One region of the Streptomyces sp. NPDC053367 genome, then DNA from elsewhere that is predicted to be linked to it. Evidence: riboswitches for the same ligand, from Rfam matches in the RefSeq annotation. Region 1 holds a riboswitch; each other region holds the start of a gene.
What was found. A riboswitch is a leader RNA that binds a small molecule or an ion and turns the genes downstream of it on or off. The one in region 1 is predicted to bind cobalamin.
Positions count from the first base shown of each region.

Region 1 (4,844 bases):
GCCAGGGCAACGGTGACGGCGGCGGCCGTCGCTTTGACAGTGCGCACGGGTTCAGTGTCCTGGCGGACCCGGCCGTCGGCCAGTGGGCCGGGGCGATCGGGCCTCGTCGTCGTTCCCGGCCGTCCCGCCGTTTCGCCGCTTCGGCGGCCGTCAGGGCGCTTCTCGTTTCGCCGCTTCGGCGGCCGTCAGGGCGCTTCTCGTTTCGCCGCTTCGGCGGCCGTCAGGGCGCTTGTCGTTGGCCGTAGCCCCGCAGCCGCTCCCCCACCTCCGCGACCTGTTCCCGGGTCAGCAGGGCCGGGGCCAGGCCCGGGACCGAGGAGGCGGTCAGCCAGACGCGGCACATCCATTCGAGCTGGGCGGTGCGGTCGTATGCCTGGTCGAGTGAGGCGCCGTAGGCGATCGTGCCGTGGTTCGCCAGGAGGCAGGCGGTGCGGCCGGCGAGGGCCCGGAGCATGTGCCCGGCGAGCTCGTCGGTGCCGTAGGCGGCGTAGGGGGCGACGCGGACGGGGCCGCCGAGGGCCGCGGTGATGTAGTGGATCAGCGGCAGCTCGGGGACGAGGGTGGAGACGGCCGTGGCGTGGACGGCGTGGGTGTGGACGATCGCGCGGGCGCCGGTGGTGCGGTAGACGGCGAGGTGCATGGGCAGCTCGCTGGTGGGCACCAGGGTGCCGAGGACCTGGCGGCCGGTGAGGTCGACGCCGGTGAGGTCGTCCGGGGTGAGGCGGTCGTAGGGCACGCCGGACGGCGTGACCAGGACGGTGTCGCCGACGCGGACGGAGACGTTTCCGGAGGTGCCGACGACGAGGCCGTCGGCCACGGTGCGACGGGCGGTGGCCACCAGGTCGGCCCAGGCGGCGGCCGTCCCGTCGCCCCGGTCGTGAGGATGCTCGGACATGCCGTGATCCTGCCGGGTGACCCTGGTCTCTTCAACGGGGCCCTTGGGGCACAAGGGCCGACCGGGCGGAGGGGGTGCGACGTAGCCCGGAACCCCTCTTTCCGACACTCCGATGCCCTGCCCAGTTCACCTCGCGTTCACCTGGGTTACCTACGTTCGACAAGCCAATGACCTTCGAACGATTGCCTGGGTAAATGGAAAACCTCTCACTGATCCTCGCGATTGTGGTGGTGACCGCACTCGCGTTCGATTTCACGAACGGTTTTCACGACACCGCCAACGCGATGGCCACGACCATCTCGACCGGTGCGCTCAAGCCCAAGGTCGCGGTGGCCATGTCCGCCGCCCTGAACCTTGTGGGTGCTTTCCTCTCCGTCGAGGTCGCCAACACGATCTCCAAGGGTCTGGTCGACGAATCAGGCATCCGTCCCGAGGTCATCTTCGCCGCCCTGGTCGGCGCGATCCTCTGGAACCTGCTGACGTGGCTCGTCGGTCTGCCGTCCTCCTCCTCGCACGCCCTGATGGGCGGCCTGATCGGTGCGACCGTCGCCTCGGCCGGCCTCGGCGCGGTGCACGGCGACGTACTGGTGACCAAGGTGCTGCTCCCGGCGATCGCGGCCCCGCTGGTCGCGGGAGTCGCGGCGATGTTCGCCACGCGGCTGAGCTACTCCCTGGGCAAGAAGGCCGACGGCAAGGCCGCGGCGAAGGGCTACCGCGCCGGGCAGATCGCGTCCGCCGGCCTGGTCTCGCTGGCCCACGGCACCAACGACGCCCAGAAGACGATGGGCATCATCACCCTCGCCCTGGTCGCCGGCGGCTCCCTCGCCCCCGACTCCGACCCGCCCATGTGGGTCATCCTGTCCGCGGGTCTGGCTATCGCGCTCGGCACCTACCTGGGCGGCTGGCGCATCATCCGCACCATGGGCAAGGGCCTGACCGACCTCCAGCCGCAGCAGGGCTTCGCCGCCCAGACCTCCGCCGCGACGGTCATCCTGGCCTCCTCCCACCTGGGCTTCTCGCTCTCCACCACGCACTCGGTGTCCGGCTCCGTGATGGGCGCCGGCCTCGGCCGCAAGGGCGGCGTGGTCCGCTGGTCCACGGCCACCCGGATGTTCGTGGCGTGGGGTCTGACCCTGCCGGCCGCCGCGCTGGTCGGCGCGCTCGCCGAGTACGTCACCGGCTTCGGCGACTGGGGCACCGCGCTCGTGGCCGTCTTCCTGGTGGCCTCCAGCGCCGCGATCTGGAAGCTCTCGCGCCGCGAGGTCGTCGACCACACCAACGTCAACGACACCGACGGCACCGACGACGCGGAGCCGGCCGGCGTGATCACCACCGCGATGGCCGCCGTCACCCCGCCGCCGACGACCGCCATGGCCGAGGAGCTCTCGGCCACCATTCACGCCCCGACGAGCGCCGACCCGGCCGCCCCCAAGGCCGCGGTCTGACCCCCCACCTCGCGTCTAAGGAATCAGCAGCATGAAGATCGACTGGGCGGCCCTCGGCTCCGTCTTCGGCGTCAGCCTCGTGGTCACGGTGGCCCTCGTGGGCCTGTTCACCCTCGGTGTCGTCGGCCTGTCCCGCCAGGAGCGGGCCGCGTCCCAGGGCGGCTCCGCCGCCCTCGCCGTCACCGGCGCCTACGCCTGCTTCGCCGCCTGCGCGGCGGCGGTGGCGTACGGCATCTACCTGATCATGGCGTGAGGCCCGGCGTCTGACGCCAGGCCCTGGCGAGGGGGCCGTCACGGACGAGGAGAGTCCGTGACGGCCCCCTCGCGCACGAGGGCCGCCTTTCGACCTGGCGCGGGTGCTGACGGAACGTCACGAGCGGGGTTTACCGGACTGCCGTCCGGCACGGCGCATTTCCGCCCGAGCCGGTCTCCGCGGGCGGCCCCGCGTGGTCCCGGTGTGGGCCTCGGCACACTCCAGCCTCGCAGGTCAACAGCGAGTTGACGGGTGTTCGCGGGCCGTGGTGGACTGCCGGAGCCATCTACGGCGGCAGGAGAGGAAGCCGGTGCGAATCCGGCGCGGTCCCGCCACTGTCACCGGGGTAGCCATCCCCGGAAGCCAGGAACTCTCACCGCCGGTCTCGTCGAACCAGGGCGCGGACACCCTGAGTGAGGACATATCGCCATGCGCGGCTGCCGAACACGGTTCACCACCCCTGCCCTGCCCGCCTGCACGGCCGGCTGAGCCCCATGCGTGCCGATCGCGTGTTCGCGTACGGCGCCGCCGCCGGCCTCCTCGGTGACCTCCTGCTCGGTGATCCGCGCCGCGGGCACCCGGTCGCCGCGTTCGGCCGCGCCGCCGGCGCCGTCGAACGCAAGCTGTGGCGCGACCACCGCGGCCTGGGTGCCCTGCACACGGCCGTGTGCGTGGGCGGCACGGTCGCCCTGGGCGCCGCGGCCACCCGTGCCGTACGCCGCTCCCCGGCCGCATCCGTCGCGCTGACCGCCGCCGCCACCTGGGCCGTCGTCGGCGGGACTTCGCTGGCGCGCGAGGCCCGGGCCATCGGCCGGGCGCTTCAGGCCGGTGACGTGGAGGCCGCCCGGGCCCGGCTGCCGCACCTGTGCGGACGTGACCCGCAGGCCCTGGACGCCGACGGGATCGCCCGGGCCGTCGTGGAGTCGGTCGCCGAGAACACCTCCGACGCGGTCGTCGGCGCCCTGGTGTGGGGTGCCGTCGGCGGGGTGCCAGGGCTGCTCGGGTTCCGGGCCGTGAACACCCTCGACGCGATGGTGGGGCACAAGTCGCCCCGCTACCGCCGCTTCGGATGGGCCTCGGCCCGCCTCGACGACCTCGCCGGCTGGCCGGGCGCCCGGCTGACCGCCGTACTCGCCGCGGCCGCAGGACCCGACCCGCGCGGCGCCGTGCGCGCCTGGCGGGCCGACGCGGCGCAGCACCCGAGCCCCAACGCCGGTCCCGTGGAGGCCTCCTTCGCGGGCGCCCTCGGGGTGCGGCTCGGCGGCACGCTGTCCTACGGCGGCCGGGTCGAGCACCGGCCCGTACTGAACGGGGCGACGGGCCGCGCCGTCGCCGTCACCGACATCGACCGGGCGGTACGGCTCTCGCGCCGGGTCGGCTGGCTCGCGCTCGGCGTGGGAGTCGCCGGGCGCCTGGTCGCGAAGGGGCGGAAGAGATGAGCGGGGGGAAGAACACGGGCGGGGGTCTCCTCGTCGCCGGCACCACCTCCGACGCGGGCAAGAGCGTCGTCACGGCCGGTATCTGCCGGTGGCTGGTGCGGCAGGGGGTCAAGGTCGCGCCCTTCAAGGCGCAGAACATGTCCCTGAACTCGTTCGTGACGCGCGAGGGCGCCGAGATCGGGCGGGCGCAGGCCATGCAGGCGCAGGCCTGCCGCGTCGAGCCGACCGCGCTGATGAACCCCGTGCTGCTCAAGCCCGGTGGCGAGCAGAGCAGCCAGGTCGTGCTGCTCGGCAAGCCGGTCGGCGAGCTGAGCGCGCGGGGCTACCACGGCGGGCGGCAGCAGCAGTTGCTCGGCACCGTGCTGGACTGTCTGGCCGAGTTGCGGGGCACGTATGACGCGGTGATCTGCGAGGGGGCGGGCAGTCCGGCCGAGATCAACCTCAGACGGACCGACATCGTGAACATGGGGATCGCCCGCAACGCCGGGCTCCCCGTCCTCGTCGTCGGCGACATCGACCGCGGGGGCGTCTTCGCGTCCTTCTTCGGGACGGTGGCGCTGCTCTCGCGCGAGGACCAGGAGCTGGTCGCCGGGTTCCTCGTGAACAAGTTCCGCGGGGACGTCTCGCTGCTGGAGCCGGGGCTGGACATGCTCCAGGACCTCACCGGGCGGCGCACGTACGGTGTGCTGCCCTTCCGGCACGGTCTCGGCATCGACGAGGAGGACGGGCTGCGGGTGTCGCTGCGGGGCACCGTCCGCGAGTCGAACGTGGCGCCGCCCGTCGGCGAGGACGTGCTGCGCGTCGCCGTGTGC
Region 1 covers NZ_JBITYN010000001.1:53,772-58,615, forward strand. The annotation lists gene ACIGXJ_RS00285 (alpha/beta hydrolase) at 1-47, opposite strand, end outside; gene ACIGXJ_RS00290 (class II aldolase/adducin family protein) at 221-895, opposite strand; gene ACIGXJ_RS00295 (anion permease) at 1,090-2,340, shown strand; gene ACIGXJ_RS00300 (hypothetical protein) at 2,372-2,593, shown strand; cobalamin riboswitch at 2,845-2,987, shown strand; gene ACIGXJ_RS00305 (cobalamin biosynthesis protein) at 3,088-4,032, shown strand; gene ACIGXJ_RS00310 (cobyric acid synthase) at 4,029-4,844, shown strand, end outside.

Region 2 (4,844 bases), on a different contig from region 1:
GGACTTCCAGGCGTACGCGTACATCGAGGAGAGCTTGCCGATGGTCGGCGTCTCCAGGAACAGGTTCAGGGACTGCGCCTGGTCCAGGAACGGGGTACGGGCCGCCGCCATGTCGATCAGGCCGCGCTGCGGGATCTCCCACGCCGTGCGGTACAGCGCCCGCACCTCCTCGGGGATCCACGCGAAGCCCTGCACCGATCCGTTGGACTCGCGCAGCGCCTCCCGCGTGCGGGCGTCCCACACGCCCAGGTCCTTGAGGTCCTGCACCAGGTAGGAGTTGACCTGGAGGAACTCGCCCGACAGCGTCTCGCGCTTGAACAGGTTGGACACCTGCGGCTCGATGCACTCGTACACGCCCGCGATGGAGGCGATGGTCGCGGTCGGGGCGATCGCGAGGAGCAGGCTGTTGCGCATGCCGACCTCGGCGATCCGGGACCGCAGCGCCGCCCAGCGCTCCGGCCAGGTCAGCTCCACGTCGTAGTGGTCGGGGTGCAGCACGCCCCGCGCCGTGCGGGTCTTCTCCCAGGCCGGCAGCGGGCCGTTGCGCTCGGCGAGGTCCGCGGACGCCTCGTACGCGGCGAGCATGATCCGCTCGGCGATCCGCGTGGACAGGGCCTTCGCCCCGGGCGAGTCGAAGGGCAGGCGCAGTCTGAAGAAGACGTCCTGCAGGCCCATCGCGCCGAGGCCCACCGGGCGCCACTTGGCGTTGGAGCGGCCCGCCTGCTCGGTCGGGTAGAAGTTGATGTCGACGACCCGGTCGAGGAAGGTGACGGCCGTGCGGACGGTGGCGTCCAGCCGCTCCCAGTCGATGTCACCGTCGATCACGAACGCCCCCAGGTTCACCGAACCCAGGTTGCACACCGCCGTCTCGCCGTCGTCGGTGACCTCCAGGATCTCCGTGCAGAGGTTGGAGGAGTGGACGACATGGCCGGGCAGCGCCGTCTGGTTGGCGGTCCGGTTGGCGGCGTCCTTGAAGGTCATCCAGCCGTTGCCGGTCTGCGCGAGGGTGCGCATCATACGGCCGTAGAGGTCACGGGCGGGGATGGTCTTCTTCGCGAGGCCCGCTTCCTCGGCCTTGCGGTAGGCGGCGTCGAACTCCTCGCCCCACAGGTCGACCAGCTCGGGCACGTCGGCGGGGGAGAACAGCGACCACTGCTCGTCGGCGTTGACCCGGCGCATGAACTCGTCCGGGATCCAGTGCGCGAGGTTCAGGTTGTGCGTACGGCGGGCGTCCTCGCCGGTGTTGTCGCGCAGCTCCAGGAACTCCTCGATGTCGGAGTGCCAGGTCTCCAGGTACACCGCGGCGGCGCCCTTGCGGCGGCCGCCCTGGTTCACGGCGGCGACCGAGGCGTCGAGGGTCTTCAGGAACGGCACGATGCCGTTGGAGTGGCCGTTGGTGCCGCGGATCAGCGAACCCCGGCTGCGGACACGGGAGTACGACAGACCGATGCCGCCGGCGTGCTTGGACAGGCGGGCGACCTGGTGGTAGCGGTCGTAGATGGAGTCCAGCTCGTCCAGCGGGGAGTCGAGGAGGTAGCAGGACGACATCTGGGGGTGCCGCGTGCCGGAGTTGAACAGCGTGGGGGAGGACGGGAGGTAGTCGAGCCGGCTCATGAGCCCGTAGAGCGCGGCGACTTCGTCGACGGAGCGGACCGTGTCGTCCTCGGCCAGGCCGCAGGCCACACGCAGCAGGAAGTGCTGCGGCGTCTCGACGACCTTGCGGGTGTGCGGGTGCCGCAGGAGGTAGCGGCTGTGCAGGGTGCGCAGGCCGAAGTAGCCGAAGCGGTCGTCGGCCGCCGGGTCGGCCAGCGCGTCCAGCCGCTCGGCGTGCAGTCGTACGAACTCGGCGGTGCGGTCCGCGATGAGACCCTCGCGATGACCGACGGCCACGGACCCGGTGAAGGAGGTGACCCCCTGGGAGGCGGCCTCGGCGGCGATGGAGACCGTCAGCAGCCTGGCGGCCAGCCGGGAGTAGGCCGGGTCCTCGGAGATCAGCCCGGCCGCCGCCTCGGTGGCCAGCTCGCGCAGCTCCGCCTCGTCGGCCCGGGCGGACCGGCCCCGCAGCGCGGCGGCGGCCACCCGGCCGGGGTCGGCGTCGGGCAGGTCGGCGGTCAGCTCGGTCAGGGTCCGCAGCAAGGCCGTTCCCGGAGTGTCCTCGTCGGTCGGGACGGCTGAGGCCGGGTCTGCTGGCGCGATGGTCACGTGGGGGCTCTCCCTCGCTCGGCACGGGGCCCGCGCGAGGGGCATGGCGGCACACGAGCGCACGCGGCGCCGCGTCCACCGGCCCATTCCGCGAGGCCCGGACGTCGGGGCACCCGACCGGTCGGCCGGGGCCACTGTCGGCAGGTCCTCGGACTGACGCCTGTGCACGAACGCGCACAAGGCACACCGTTGCGGGACAGTTCCGGATTCACACCGGATTCCCCTGCGACGACAGCGAGCATGAGCATACATCTAGTGCCGGGTGCGGGTGACACCCCCATATGTTGTGTCGCCGCGTGACTTCAGAGCGTCAACTCGTAGGTGAGCAGAGTGAAGTCGCTGCCCGGGACAGGCCGCCAGCCGCGCTCGGGGCACGCACGAAACCGACGCGTTCGCAGAGGCGGCGGGCCGCGCCCATGGCGGGCTGGGTCGACAGGACGACCGCCGTGCACCCCGCATGGCCCTCGCGCGGGCGGCACAGGCCCGGACGAGGGCCTCGCCGACTCCCCGGCCCCGGGCGGCGTGGGCGACCGCGAGCATGCGGATCTCGGCCTCCCCTGGGCCGGCCGGATGGCCAGAGGACCGGCCGACGGCACGAAGGTGACGCAGCCGAGCGGCTTGTCGCCCACCACCGCGACCAGGACGTCCGCGGCGGCCCGCTTCGCGACGTCCCTGAGCTCGCCGAGCTACCAGTCGCTCCCGCCGAAGGTGAGGAGGCCGTCCTGGCGATACGCCTCGGCGGTGACCTCGCCGGCCACCCCGCACTCCGCGGGGTCCACGGGCCTGATCGGTATGTCCCGGCGCCCTGGTGTGCCCGACGGGCCCGGCACCGCGGCGGCCTTCCCTGGCCTCCCGCGGCCGAGTTGCGCGACCACCCTGGAGTGCTTCCATGGAAATGGGTGTCGACGTCCATGGTGATCCTCCGTCCAGGAACGCTCTTCCGGAGGGAGCACGCAATGACGAGGGTCGTCCGTCACCCTCCCGGCAAAGTGCGGCCCCCCGACGCGCCGATGGCCACGCTGGAGCTGAGACGCGCGGCGAGCAGGATCAGACACGCACTGCTGCGCGACTGGCACGCCCTGACGATCCGGCTCGAGGCCCGCCGCGGCACCACGCGCCCGAGGAAGTGGCGCAGATGGCTGTCCTACACCAACGCGACGCGCGTGGTCTGGCTGATCGCCCTGTTCGCGGTGCTCGCCTGGTGCGCGGAGGGCGTGTACATCCTCGTCTCCCAGCACACCACCGCCTTCGAGACCTGGAACGACAACGACGGCTTCGACACCATCGTCCGCTTCGTCGGCCCCGTCCTCACCGCCTCCATCGCCGCCGCCCTCTTCCTGTTCTGGTGGTACCGCTGGACCAAGCGGCGCTACCTCACCAAGGCCCGTGAGCAGCCGCGCAGACTCGTGCCCACCGCGGGCCCGGACAGCGAGCGGATCGTCGGCCGCGAGCAGATCGCCGAGGTCATCGCGGAACGGCTGCGGGAGCGCGACACACGGCGGCCCTATCTGCTCGTCGGCGGCGTCGGCGTGGGCAAGACCGCCGTCCTGGTACGGCTCACCGAGATGCTCGCCCGGCAGCACGCCGTGCCGGTGCCGATCCGGCTGCGGGACTCTCTCGACGGGGCCGAGCTGAACTTCGAGCAGCTGGCCCGGCGCCGCTTCGCCGAGGAGGCGCCGCACGGCGTGCTGGCCCGCACCAAGACCGACCGGGTCTGGCAGCAGCTGCTCGCCGACGACAAGCTCGTCGTCATCGCCGACGGACTGGAGGAGGCCCTCCTCGACGACGACCTCCAGCAGAACCGGGACAACGTCATCCGCCGGGCCATCGAGCGCGCCCACCGGGAGAAACTGCCCCTGGTCATCGCCTCCCGGCCGCACAGCCCGCTGGAGAGCACCTCCGCCGCGATCGTGGAGCTGGAGCCGCTCAGTGAGGAGGAGGCGCTGCTCTTCGTCGATGCGGACATCCCGGAGACGGACGCGCGGCGGCTGGACTGGATCGTGGAGACGGCCGAGATGACGGAGTCGCCGATCTACCTCCAGATCGCCCGCGAACTGCACCGCCACGGCGCCCTGGAACGCGACCGCCCGCGCAACGACCCCGACCGGCTGGACACCCGCAGCTGGGACCGCAGCATGCTGCGCCTGTGGCTGCTCCAGACCTGGGAGCACACCCTGTGCGAGGGCAGACTGCGTCAGGACGTCGCCCTCTCCCCGCACGAGCGCCGGGACACCGTGGAGGTGGTCTCCGCCCTGGCCTGCCTCGGCCTGCTCCAGGACAAGCTGGAGGTCGGCCTCGCCGAGCTGATCGACCGCAACGCCCACCTCGGCACCGGCCGCCGCGCGCGGGCCCAGGCCGAGCGGATGTGGAACGGGCGGCACAGGTTCGACCGGTACGGCAGCAACGGCAACGTCTTCACCGAGTGGCACCGGCAGCGCATCTGGGACGCGCTGTGCGAGCGGCTCAGCGACGAGAACGCCAGACGGCTGCGCGAGGGGGACGTGAACCAGTGCCGGGCGCTGCTCGCCCGCCTGACCGGCGACGCGATCAGGCTCCGGCTGGTGGAGGGCTTCGAGCGCAAGGTGCGCTTCCCGCACAGCATCATGCAGGCCTACTTCGGCTACCGCGTCCTCAACCACCTC
Region 2 covers NZ_JBITYN010000005.1:195,340-200,183, reverse strand. The annotation lists gene ACIGXJ_RS16300 (ribonucleoside-diphosphate reductase subunit alpha) at 1-2,202, opposite strand, end outside; cobalamin riboswitch at 2,324-2,480, opposite strand; partial or broken gene ACIGXJ_RS16295 (GNAT family N-acetyltransferase) at 2,505-3,032, opposite strand; gene ACIGXJ_RS16290 (NACHT domain-containing protein) at 3,159-4,844, shown strand, end outside.
Region 2: it holds a riboswitch for cobalamin, as region 1 does, so the genes downstream of both, ACIGXJ_RS16300 (ribonucleoside-diphosphate reductase subunit alpha) here and ACIGXJ_RS00305 (cobalamin biosynthesis protein) in region 1, are expected to answer to the same signal.

Region 3 (4,844 bases), 550 kb from region 1:
GCCCAGCAGGTCCAGGGTCTCCTCCACCCGGCGGCGCATCACCTCGGGCGGCAGGCCCAACGACTCCATGCCGTAGGCGAGTTCCTCCTCGACCGTGTCGGTCACGAAGTGGGACAGCGGGTCCTGGCCGACCGTGCCGACCACGTCCGCGAGGTCGCGCGGCTTGTGCGTGCGCGTGTCACGGCCCGCGACCGTCACCCGGCCCCGCAGGGTGCCGCCGGTGAAGTGCGGGACGAGGCCGCCGACCGCGCCGAGGACCGTGGACTTGCCCACGCCCGACGGACCGGCCAGCAGGACGAGTTCGCCTTCCGGCACCTCGAAGTCGACGCCGCGGACGGAGGGTTCGGCCGCGCCCTCGTACGTGATGAACACATTCTCGAAACGGATCACGACGGCTCCTCCTCACCGGACCTGAGGGATTTCGGGGGCGGGGTGACCAGCACCGGCAGCAGGCCGAGCAGACAGGCCGCGCCCGGCCACAGCGGCAGCTCCGGCGCCACCAGCGGGACCACGCCGGGCCTCAGCGCCCCGGGATCGCGGCTCGCCGCCAGCGTCAGCAGCGCGGCGACCCCCGCGCCCGAGGCCGCCACCAGCCAGGCCCGTACGTCCCAGCGGTCCGGGCGGTAGCGGGTGCGCGGAGTGCGGCGGCCGCCCAGCCACAGCCCGGCGACCGCCGCCGCGAGCCCGGCCAGCAGCACCGGCAGCCCGTAGACGCCGCCCGCGGCGGTCAGCAGCCCGTACGTCCCCGCGCACACCCCCAGCAGGCCCGCCACGGTGAGCGCGGCCGTCGTACGGCGTACCGCGGCGGGCACCTGGACCGTACGGCCGTACCCGCGTGAGTCCATCGCCGCGGCGAGCGCGACGGAACGCTCCAACGCGCCCTCCAGGACGGGCAGTCCGACGTGCAGCAGACCGCGCACGCCCCGGTCCGGGCGGCCGCGCAGGCGGCGGGCGGCGCGCAGCCGCCGCACGTCCGTGATCAGATGCGGGGCGAAGGTGAGGGCGACGACCACGGCCACGCCCGTCTCGTACAGCGCGCCCGGCAGGGCCTTCAGCAGCCGCGACGGGTTGGCGAGGGCGTTCGCGGCGCCGACGCAGACGAGCAGCGCGGCCAGCCGCAGGGCGTCGTAGAAGGCGAACACCAGGCCCTCGACCGTCACCCGGCCACCCAGGCGGATGCCCTGCGCCCAGTCGGGCAGCGGCACTTCGGGCAGGGTCAGCAGGACGTGCGTGCCGGGGATCGGCGAGCCGAGGAAGAACGCGAACAGCAGCCGGACGGCCAGCACCACGAGGCCCAGCCGGACGAAGGCGCCGTAGGAGCGGGCCCAGGGGGCGTCGGGGCGGCGCACCGCGACGACGTAACCGGAGACGGCGACGAGCAGGCCGAGCAGCAGCGGGTTGGTGGTGCGGGTGGCCGCGGTGCCCAGACCGAGGGCCCACAGCCACCACGCACCGGGGTGCAGCGGCGTGCCGTCACGCACGGCGGCGTGCCTGCCGGATCCCGGCCGCGCCCAGCAGCACGATCACGGCGACGCCGCCGATCAGACCGAGGGAGGGGCCGTCGTCGGTGTCCTTCCTCGCCCGGGTGGGCTCGGTGTCCCGTGACACCTGCTCGCCGCAGCCCTGCTCCGGGTAGCCCGAGATGGCGCACAGCAGGGCGTTGGTGTCGTAGCGCAGGGGTTTCGCCACGGCCGCCAGGGCCTCGGCGGTCGTCGCGTCCGGGGAGACACGGGCGCACGCCGTACGGGCCCGCGGCGGGGCCTCGCCCGAGGGGGCGTCGGCGGGTGTCCCGAAGTCGAGGACCAGGGCGACGCGTTTCGTGCCCTGCCGCGCCGGGGTGCCGGCGCAGATCGCCGTGAAGTCGGCGCTGCCGCGCGGCTGGTCGGCGTCCTGGGAGTCCTCGCTGACCGCGAACCGGAAGCCCTGCACGTCCCCGTCGGACGGGCGGGCCGTGGCCGGGCCCTGGGTGGCGTAGACCCAGCGGGCACCGTCGCGGTCCCAGAAGGACCAGTAGCGGTAGCCGGCGGCGTGGGCGGAGGCCGTGGCCGCGCCCGTGAGCAGGAGCGCGGCCAGGAAGGGGAGCAGGAGGCGGCGCGTCATGCGCGGGGCTTCCTGCGGCCGCTGATCAGGAAGCCGATGCCGATACCGCCGACGAGACCGACGCCGACGATCCACCAGACGCTGACGCCGTCGTCGTCGCCGTCCTCGGCGGACTCGTCGGTCGCCTTGCCGGTCGCCTTGTCGGTCGTCTTCCCGGTGGCCTCGTCCACGGCGTCCGGGGCGGGCCCGGTGGCGTTGAGGAGGGCGAGGAGGTCCTCGCCGCCGAACTCGTGCGGGTCGATGCCGCCGGCCTGGGCGGCGAACACGAGCTGCGCGTAGGCGGCCGGGCCGGACTGCTCCGCCCACTTCAGGGCGTTCGCCTCCAGCCAGTGTGCCGAGGCGGTGGCCTGCTCGCCGAAGCCGGCCGCGGCGAGGGCGACGACCGCGTCGGCGGTGTTGCCGTAGTCGGGCTGGTTCTCGGCGCCGGGCATCGCGGACATCAGGTGCTTGTCCTCGGCCATGGCCTTGGCGAGGTAGGCGGCGCCGTTGTGGGCCGCCTGCTCCGGGTCGGTGGGCTTCTCGCAGGAGGTGGCGACGTTGTCGCCGGCGGCGTTGTGCCCGGCGAGGGGCTCGCCGTAGGCGCCGATCACGGCCGCGGCTGTCGCGTCGGCGTTGGCGGCCAGGGCGCCCTTCTTGTCGGGCTGGTAGGCGAAGGCGCCCGCGTCCTTGCCGGTGCACGGCAGGGCGAGCTTCAGGAGGGCGTCGTAGGGGGACTTGCCGGCCTTGGCGACCTCGCCGGGCTGCTGACCGGCGGCGGCGAGGGCGCCCACGACGACGGAGGTGGAGTTGGCGTCGCTGGGGCTGCCCGGGGTGTAGCCCCAGCCGCCGTCCTGGTTCTGCACCGACTTCAGCCAGGCCACCGCCTTGCGCGGCACGTCCTCGTGGCCGCCGGTCGCGGCGAGGGCCTGCACGGCGACGGCCGTGCTGTTGGTGTCGACCATCGTCCTGGCGTCACAGGGTCGGGCCGGGTCGGGGCGGAAGGCGGCGAACGCGCCGTTCGCGCAGCTCTGCCCGGCCAGCCAGTCGACGGCCTCGTCCGCCGGGTCCACGCCCTGCTCGGTCTGCGCGAGCAGCGTCAGCGACTGCCGCCATACACCGTCGTACGTCGGGTCGCCGGTGCCGTACAGACCGTCGGGCAGCCGCACGGACGGCGAGGGCGAGGGGCCGGCGGCGAAGGCGGGCGCGGCGCCGCCGAGTACGGCGACGACGGCGGCCAGGGCCGCGGCGCTGCGGCGGACGTTCATGCGGGTGCCTCTCCCCTAGGGGGAACCGGGCAGCGCGGGACGACCCCGGGCGGCTCGGCTCCGTAGACCTCGACGGTGCGTGAGCCGTTTCACGTGGCCGACAGGGCGATCCGGCTCACCGGGCGGTGTCCAGCCAGGCATACGGTTGCGGGTCAGCGCCGGAATTGCACCGGCTTCCCCCTGTACGGGTGTGATGACGACGCCGCCACTGTACCGGCCCGTACGGGGCGGGCCGAGGCCAGCCCGCAGGCCCGGATACGGTCGGGCCGCGCCGGCACCTCCGGGGAGACTGCCGGGCTCCGGCCGCAGCGCCGACGTGTACGAGATCGACGCGGAACGGGTGCTGCGGCGCGACCGCGCAGGGTGGGGCGACGCGCTCGCCGAGGGCGCCGTGATGGAGTACGTCCGCGGCCACGGCTGCCCGGTGCCGCGGGTGTGCCTGGCCGACTCCTCCCGCACGGACCCGGTGATGCGGCGGCCGGCGGGTCCGACGACGCTCCGGGCCTGCGCGGCGGGCGACCTGGCGCCGGGCGAGGCGGGGGCCGTGCTCGCGCACCTGCTGCGCGCGCTGCACGCCCTGCCGGGCCGCCGCCCCGGCACCCGCGTCCTCCACCTCGGCCTCCACCCGGACTACGTCGTCCTGACCCCCCGGCGGACCGCAGGTCGTCGACTGGTCGAACACCGAGGGCGGCGAACCCGGGCTGGACTGGGGGATGTCCGCGGTGATCCTCGCCCAGGCCGCGGTGACCGGCCCCGAGTTGGCCGCCCCGGCCCGCGCGATGCTGTCCGCCTGTCCGCCCTGCTGTCCGGCGACCCCGGCCTGACCGGGCCCGGACTCCGCCAGGCCCCGCGCCGCCGGGCGGCCAACCCGACGCTGGGCCCGGCCGAGGTGGCGGCCCTGGGGGAGGCGGAGCGACTGATCCGGTCGCTGACGTAAAAAGTCGCTGCCGTAAAAATCTTGCCCCCAGGGGGTTCCATCCTGTTCTGGGCGTTTTATTCTGGAATCAGCCTACGAGGCGAGTGAGGGAGTCCGAACCGGAGTAGCCGACTTCGGCGGAAAGCAACGCTTTCGCCGGTGCCGACGTCGACGGTCCGGGCTGAGAGGCCGCAGAGCAGCAGTCGGGCTCGACGGTGACCCCCAGAACCTGATCCGGGTCATACCGGCGAAGGGAACCCGTCTCGTAGGTCTTCTTCGTGTCGTAGGTCTTCTTCGTGCCCAGCCGCCCTCTACGTGCTCACACGTCGTCGATCAGGCGGCACGCCGTCTCGATGTCGATGCGGACCTGGGCGATGGAGGCCCGGCCGGACAGCCAGGTGATCAGCGCCGAGTGCCAGGTGTGCTCGATGACGCGGACGGCGGAGAGCTGGGCCGGGCTCGGGGACTCCAGCCCCATCGCGTCGAGGATGATCGCCGTCGTCTGGCGGGAGACCTGGTCCACCTCGGGGGACACGCTGCGGTCGGCGAAGGTCAGGGCGCGGACCATCGCGTCGGCGAGATGG
Region 3 covers NZ_JBITYN010000001.1:600,650-605,493, reverse strand. The annotation lists gene ACIGXJ_RS02775 (ABC transporter ATP-binding protein) at 1-390, opposite strand, end outside; gene ACIGXJ_RS02770 (energy-coupling factor transporter transmembrane component T) at 387-1,481, opposite strand; gene ACIGXJ_RS02765 (SCO2322 family protein) at 1,474-2,100, opposite strand; gene ACIGXJ_RS02760 (prenyltransferase/squalene oxidase repeat-containing protein) at 2,097-3,344, opposite strand; cobalamin riboswitch at 3,430-3,571, opposite strand; gene ACIGXJ_RS02755 (aminoglycoside phosphotransferase family protein) at 3,661-4,281, shown strand; TPP riboswitch at 4,357-4,533, shown strand; gene ACIGXJ_RS02750 (TetR family transcriptional regulator) at 4,580-4,844, opposite strand, start outside.
Region 3: it holds a riboswitch for cobalamin, as region 1 does, so the genes downstream of both, ACIGXJ_RS02760 (prenyltransferase/squalene oxidase repeat-containing protein) here and ACIGXJ_RS00305 (cobalamin biosynthesis protein) in region 1, are expected to answer to the same signal.

Region 4 (4,844 bases), on a different contig from region 1:
GTCCTTCTGCGTCGCGCTCGACCGCAAGGTGGAGGTGCCCGGGTACGGGCCGGTGCGCTACGACCTCGCGTACGGCGGGAACTTCTACGTGTTCGTCGAACTGGACGCGCTGGGGCTGCCGTTCGACCGGACCCGCAAGGAGGACCTGCTGGCCGCGGGGCTGGCGGTCATGGAGGCGGTGAACGCGTCGCCGGACCGGCCCGTGCATCCGGCGCAGCCGGAGATCGCCGGGGTCAAGCACGTGTATCTCGCGGCCCCCGGCTCCGACGCGCGGCACTCCCGGCACGCGATGGCCATCCACCCGGGCTGGTTCGACCGTTCGCCCTGCGGCACGGGGACGTCGGCGCGGATGGCGCAGTTGCACGCGCGCGGGGAGCTGCCGCTGCACCAGGACTTCGTCAACGAGTCGTTCATCGGCACCCGGTTCACCGGGCGTCTGGTGGAGGAGACGGAGGTGGGCGGGGTGCCGGCGGTGGTGCCGCGGATCACGGGGCGGGCCTGGATCACGGGGACGGCGCAGTACTTCCTCGACCCGGACGACCCGTTCCCCGCGGGGTTCCTGCTGTGAGGCCCCGGCCGGCCGCAACTGCCGCACAAGGGCCGCGAAAACAACGTGACATTGTACTCTGGTGATCCGCAGCGGCACGAAGGGAACACCATGGGGCACCTCCAACGCAACCTCGCCACCACCCGCGAGCGGCTGCGCGACCAGGTCGCCCACGCGCTGCGTGCCGCGCTGATCTCCGGTGAACTCAAGCCCGGGCAGGTCTACTCGGCGCCCGGGCTCGCGGAGGACTTCGGCATCTCCGCGACGCCCGTGCGCGAGGCCATGCTCGACCTCGCCCGCGAGGGGCTGGTCGAACCGGTGCGCAACAAGGGGTTCCGGGTCACCGAGGTCGACGAGCGCGACCTCGACCAGTACAGCGAGATCCGTATGCTCATCGAGGTCCCGACGGTCGGCCGGATCACCCGCAGTGCCTCCCGCGAGGAGCTCGAGGCGCTGCGGCCCGTCGCCGAGCAGATCGTCGCCGCGGCCCGCGCGCACGACCTGATCGGCTACCTGGAGGCCGACCGGCGGTTCCACCTCTCGCTTCTCGCGCTCGCCGGCAACGACCGGCTCGTCGAGACCGTCGGGGACCTGCGCAAGCGGTCCCGGCTGTACGGGCTCACCGCGCTGGACGAGAGCGACCGGCTGATCCCGTCGGCCGAGGAGCACATCGAGCTGCTCGACCTGATGGCGGCCGGGGACGCGGAGGGTGCCGAGCGCTGCATGAGCCGCCACCTCGGCCATGTGCGCTCGCTGTGGGCGGAGGGCGGGCAGAAGCCCCTCGCAGCGCAGCAGACCCGGGCGCGGAAGACCGCCGGGACGGCGGGGCGTGACCTGGGGGCCGTGTCCTGAGGAATCAGGGCTGAGGGCCGGGGGCCGGGCGCGCCGCGTGCCCTCCCGCTGGAGCCGTCCCCTCGCGTCGGTCCCGCCCGGACCGTCCGAGGGCCCGGGCAGCGCCACCCGACGCACCCCGGGGAGCGCCGGCGCGCAGTGACGATGATCACGAGGCGTCCCCGGCGGGATGCGCCGGGGCGCAGAGGTGGCGCGGCGGAGGCCCGCCGGAGGCGTTGTGCGCCCCCCGGGGGCCGCTTGTCACCGTCGCGGTCAGGGCACTAGTGTCACCACGCCTTGGTGAACGGGAAATCCGGTGCGAAACCGGTGCGGCCCTCGCCACTGTGATCGGGAAGTCCGGCTCCGGCCCTCACGGGCAGCCACTGGGTCCGTCCGCGGACCCGGGAAGGCGGAGTTCGGGCGGTGGTACCCGTCAGCCAGGAGACCGGCCAAGGCGTGTCAACCATCCACGAGGTGCTGGAGAGGGTCTGCCGGGCCATGCACATAGCCGAGGGTTTTCTTCCTCCGGCGCACGCGATCGCCTGGGGCGTCGCGTCCGCGCCCTTCGTCGTCCACGGAGTGCGCTCACTCACCCGTGAGGTCAGGGAGCACCCGGAGAGCACCCTGCTCCTCGGCGCCTCCGGAGCCTTCACGTTCGTGCTGTCCGCCCTCAAGCTGCCTTCGGTGACCGGGAGTTGCTCCCACCCCACCGGGACCGGGCTGGGCGCCATCCTGTTCCGGCCGCCGATCATGACCGTCCTGGGCACCATCACCCTGCTGTTCCAGGCCCTGTTGCTGGCGCACGGCGGCCTGACCACGCTCGGCGCCAACGCCTTCTCCATGGCGATCGCGGGCCCCTGGGTCGGATACGGCGTCTACCGGCTGCTGCGCCGCTACGACGTGCCGCTGATGGTCGCCGTGTTCTTCGGGGCGTTCCTGGCCGACCTGTCCACGTACTGCGTGACCAGCGTGCAGCTGGCGCTCGCCTTCCCCGACCCGGGCAGCGGGTTCCTGGGCGCGCTCGGCAAGTTCGGCTCCATCTTCGCCGTGACGCAGATCCCGCTCGCGGTCAGCGAGGGCCTGCTGACCGTGCTGGTGATGCGGTTGCTCGCCCAGTCCAGCAAGGGCGAACTGACCCGGCTCGGCGTGCTGGTGGACGACCGCGAGGACGAGGCGGTGGCCCGGTGAAGCGCGGCACGAAGATCAACCTGCTGCTGCTCGCGCTCGTCGCCGCCCTCGCGGTGCTGCCGCTCGCCCTGGGCCTCGGCGACCACAAGGAGCAGCCGTTCACCGGCTCCGACGGCGAGGCGGAGACGGCCGTCACCGAACTCGACCCCGGCTACGAGCCCTGGTTCTCGCCGCTGTACGAGCCGCCGTCCGGGGAGATCGAGTCGGCGCTGTTCTCCCTCCAGGCGGCCCTCGGCGCGGGGGTCCTCGCGTACTATTTCGGGCTGCGCCGCGGCCGCAGACAGGGCGAGGAGCGTGCGCGGGCGCGGGCGCGGCTGGAGGACCCGAAGGATCGGTCCGAGGGGGAATCCGGCGAGGACACCCCCGCCGCGGACAGCCGCTCGGGCGCCGGGCAGGGCTGAGCACGCGTGCTGCCCATCGACGTGGCGGCGCACAGCAGCCGCTGGCGCCACCGCCACCCCGTGGACAAGGCCGTGCTCGGTCTGGGCCTGACCGTGCTGGCGATCTCCCTGCCGCCGTGGCCCGGCGCGGCCCTGGTGCTGGTCACGGCCCTCGTCGTGCTGCTGGGGCCGGCGGGTGTGCCCGGCCTCAGGCTGTGGCGTGCGTACCGGGTGCCGCTCGGCTTCTGCGCGAGCGGCGCGGTGACGCTGCTGGTGCAGGTCGGCGGGCCGGACGGCTGGATCACGCTCGCCGACGGGGGCGCCGTACGGGCCGGGGAGCTGATGCTGCGGACCTCGGCGGCCTCGCTCGGTGTGCTGCTGTTCGCTTTCACCACGCCCATGTCGGATCTGCTGCCGCGCCTGGTGCGGGCCGGCGTGCCGGCGCCCGTCGTGGACGTGGCGATGGTGACGTACCGGATGAGCTTCCTGCTCCTGGACTCCGTACGGCGGATCCGTGAGGCGCAGGCGGCGCGGCTCGGGCACACCACCCGGGCCGCCACCTGGCGTTCGCTGGCCGGGCTCGGCGCGACCGCGTTCGTGCGCTCCTTCGACCGGGCGGCCCGGCTGCAGTCGGGGCTCGCCGGGCGCGGCTACGACGGCACCCTGCGGGTGCTGGTGCCCGAGGCCCGTGTCTCCGTCCCCTTCACGGCCGGCGCCGTCGCGCTGCTGACCGCCGTCACCGTCCTCACCTTCGTCCTGGAAAGGGTCCTGCCGTGAGCGAGGCCGTACGCGACGCCCTGAGCGGGGCCGTCGGCGAGCCCCCCGTCGTCGCCCTGCACGGCGTGTCCTTCGCCTACGAGGACGGCCCCGATGTGCTCGACGGCCTGGACTTCGCGGTGCGCGAGGGCCGGGCGCTGGCGCTGCTGGGCCGCAACGGCACCGGAAAGACGACCCTGATGCGGCTGCTGAGCGGCGGACTGCGGCCGCGTGCGGGGCGGCTCACGGTCGAGGGCGAGCCGGTGTCGTACAGCCGTGACGGGCTGACCCGGCTGCGCACGACGGTCCAGCTGGTGGTGCAGGACCCCGACGACCAGCTCTTCGCCGCGTCCGTCGCGCAGGACGTGTCCTTCGGGCCGCTGAACCTCGGGCTGCCCGACGCCGAGGTGCGGGCGCGGGTGACGGAGGCGCTGGCCGCGCTGGACATCACCGCGCTGGCCGACCGGCCCACGCACCTGCTGTCGTACGGGCAGCGCAAGCGCACCGCGATCGCGGGCGCGGTGGCGATGCGGCCGCGGGTGCTGATCCTCGACGAGCCGACCGCGGGGCTCGACCCGGACGGCCAGGAGCGGCTGCTGAAGACGCTCGACGGGCTGCGCGCGGGCGGCACCACGGTGGTGATGGCCACCCATGACGTGGACCTCGCGCTGCGCTGGGCCGACGACGCGGCGCTGCTCACCCCGGCCGGGGTCCGCACCGGCCCCGTCGCCGCGACGCTGGCCCGCGCCGACCTCCTCGCCCAGGCCGGTCTGCGGCTGCCGTGGGGCATCGCCGCGGCCGGACTGCTGCGCGCCCAGGGCCTGCTGGACGAGACGCAGCCGGGGCCGCGGACCCCGGAGGAACTGGCCGCGCTCACGCCCCGGCCGGCGACGGGCGGCTGAGCCGCCGGAGCAGGGTGTACGGCCTGGTGCAACGGCTGACATCTCGGCCTGATCTTGAGTGAACCTCCGTTCCGCGGATCCCGTCTGGCTGTACGACATCGGCCCCCGCGGCCGGCGACTCCCCCGGCGCGCACCGCAGTTGCGGCGCCGGGCCGGGGCCGTCCGGCGGGTGGCCGCGAAGACACGGAGAACGGAGAAGACCCTCCATGCGTCTGTCCACCCCCCACAGAGCGACGGCCC
Region 4 covers NZ_JBITYN010000002.1:87,783-92,626, reverse strand. The annotation lists gene ACIGXJ_RS06880 (proline racemase family protein) at 1-568, shown strand, start outside; gene ACIGXJ_RS06875 (GntR family transcriptional regulator) at 659-1,399, shown strand; cobalamin riboswitch at 1,660-1,847, shown strand; gene ACIGXJ_RS06870 (energy-coupling factor ABC transporter permease) at 1,877-2,566, shown strand; gene ACIGXJ_RS06865 (energy-coupling factor ABC transporter substrate-binding protein) at 2,563-2,967, shown strand; gene cbiQ (cobalt ECF transporter T component CbiQ) at 2,974-3,723, shown strand; gene ACIGXJ_RS06855 (energy-coupling factor ABC transporter ATP-binding protein) at 3,720-4,604, shown strand; gene ACIGXJ_RS06850 (S1 family peptidase) at 4,811-4,844, shown strand, end outside.
Region 4: it holds a riboswitch for cobalamin, as region 1 does, so the genes downstream of both, ACIGXJ_RS06870 (energy-coupling factor ABC transporter permease) here and ACIGXJ_RS00305 (cobalamin biosynthesis protein) in region 1, are expected to answer to the same signal.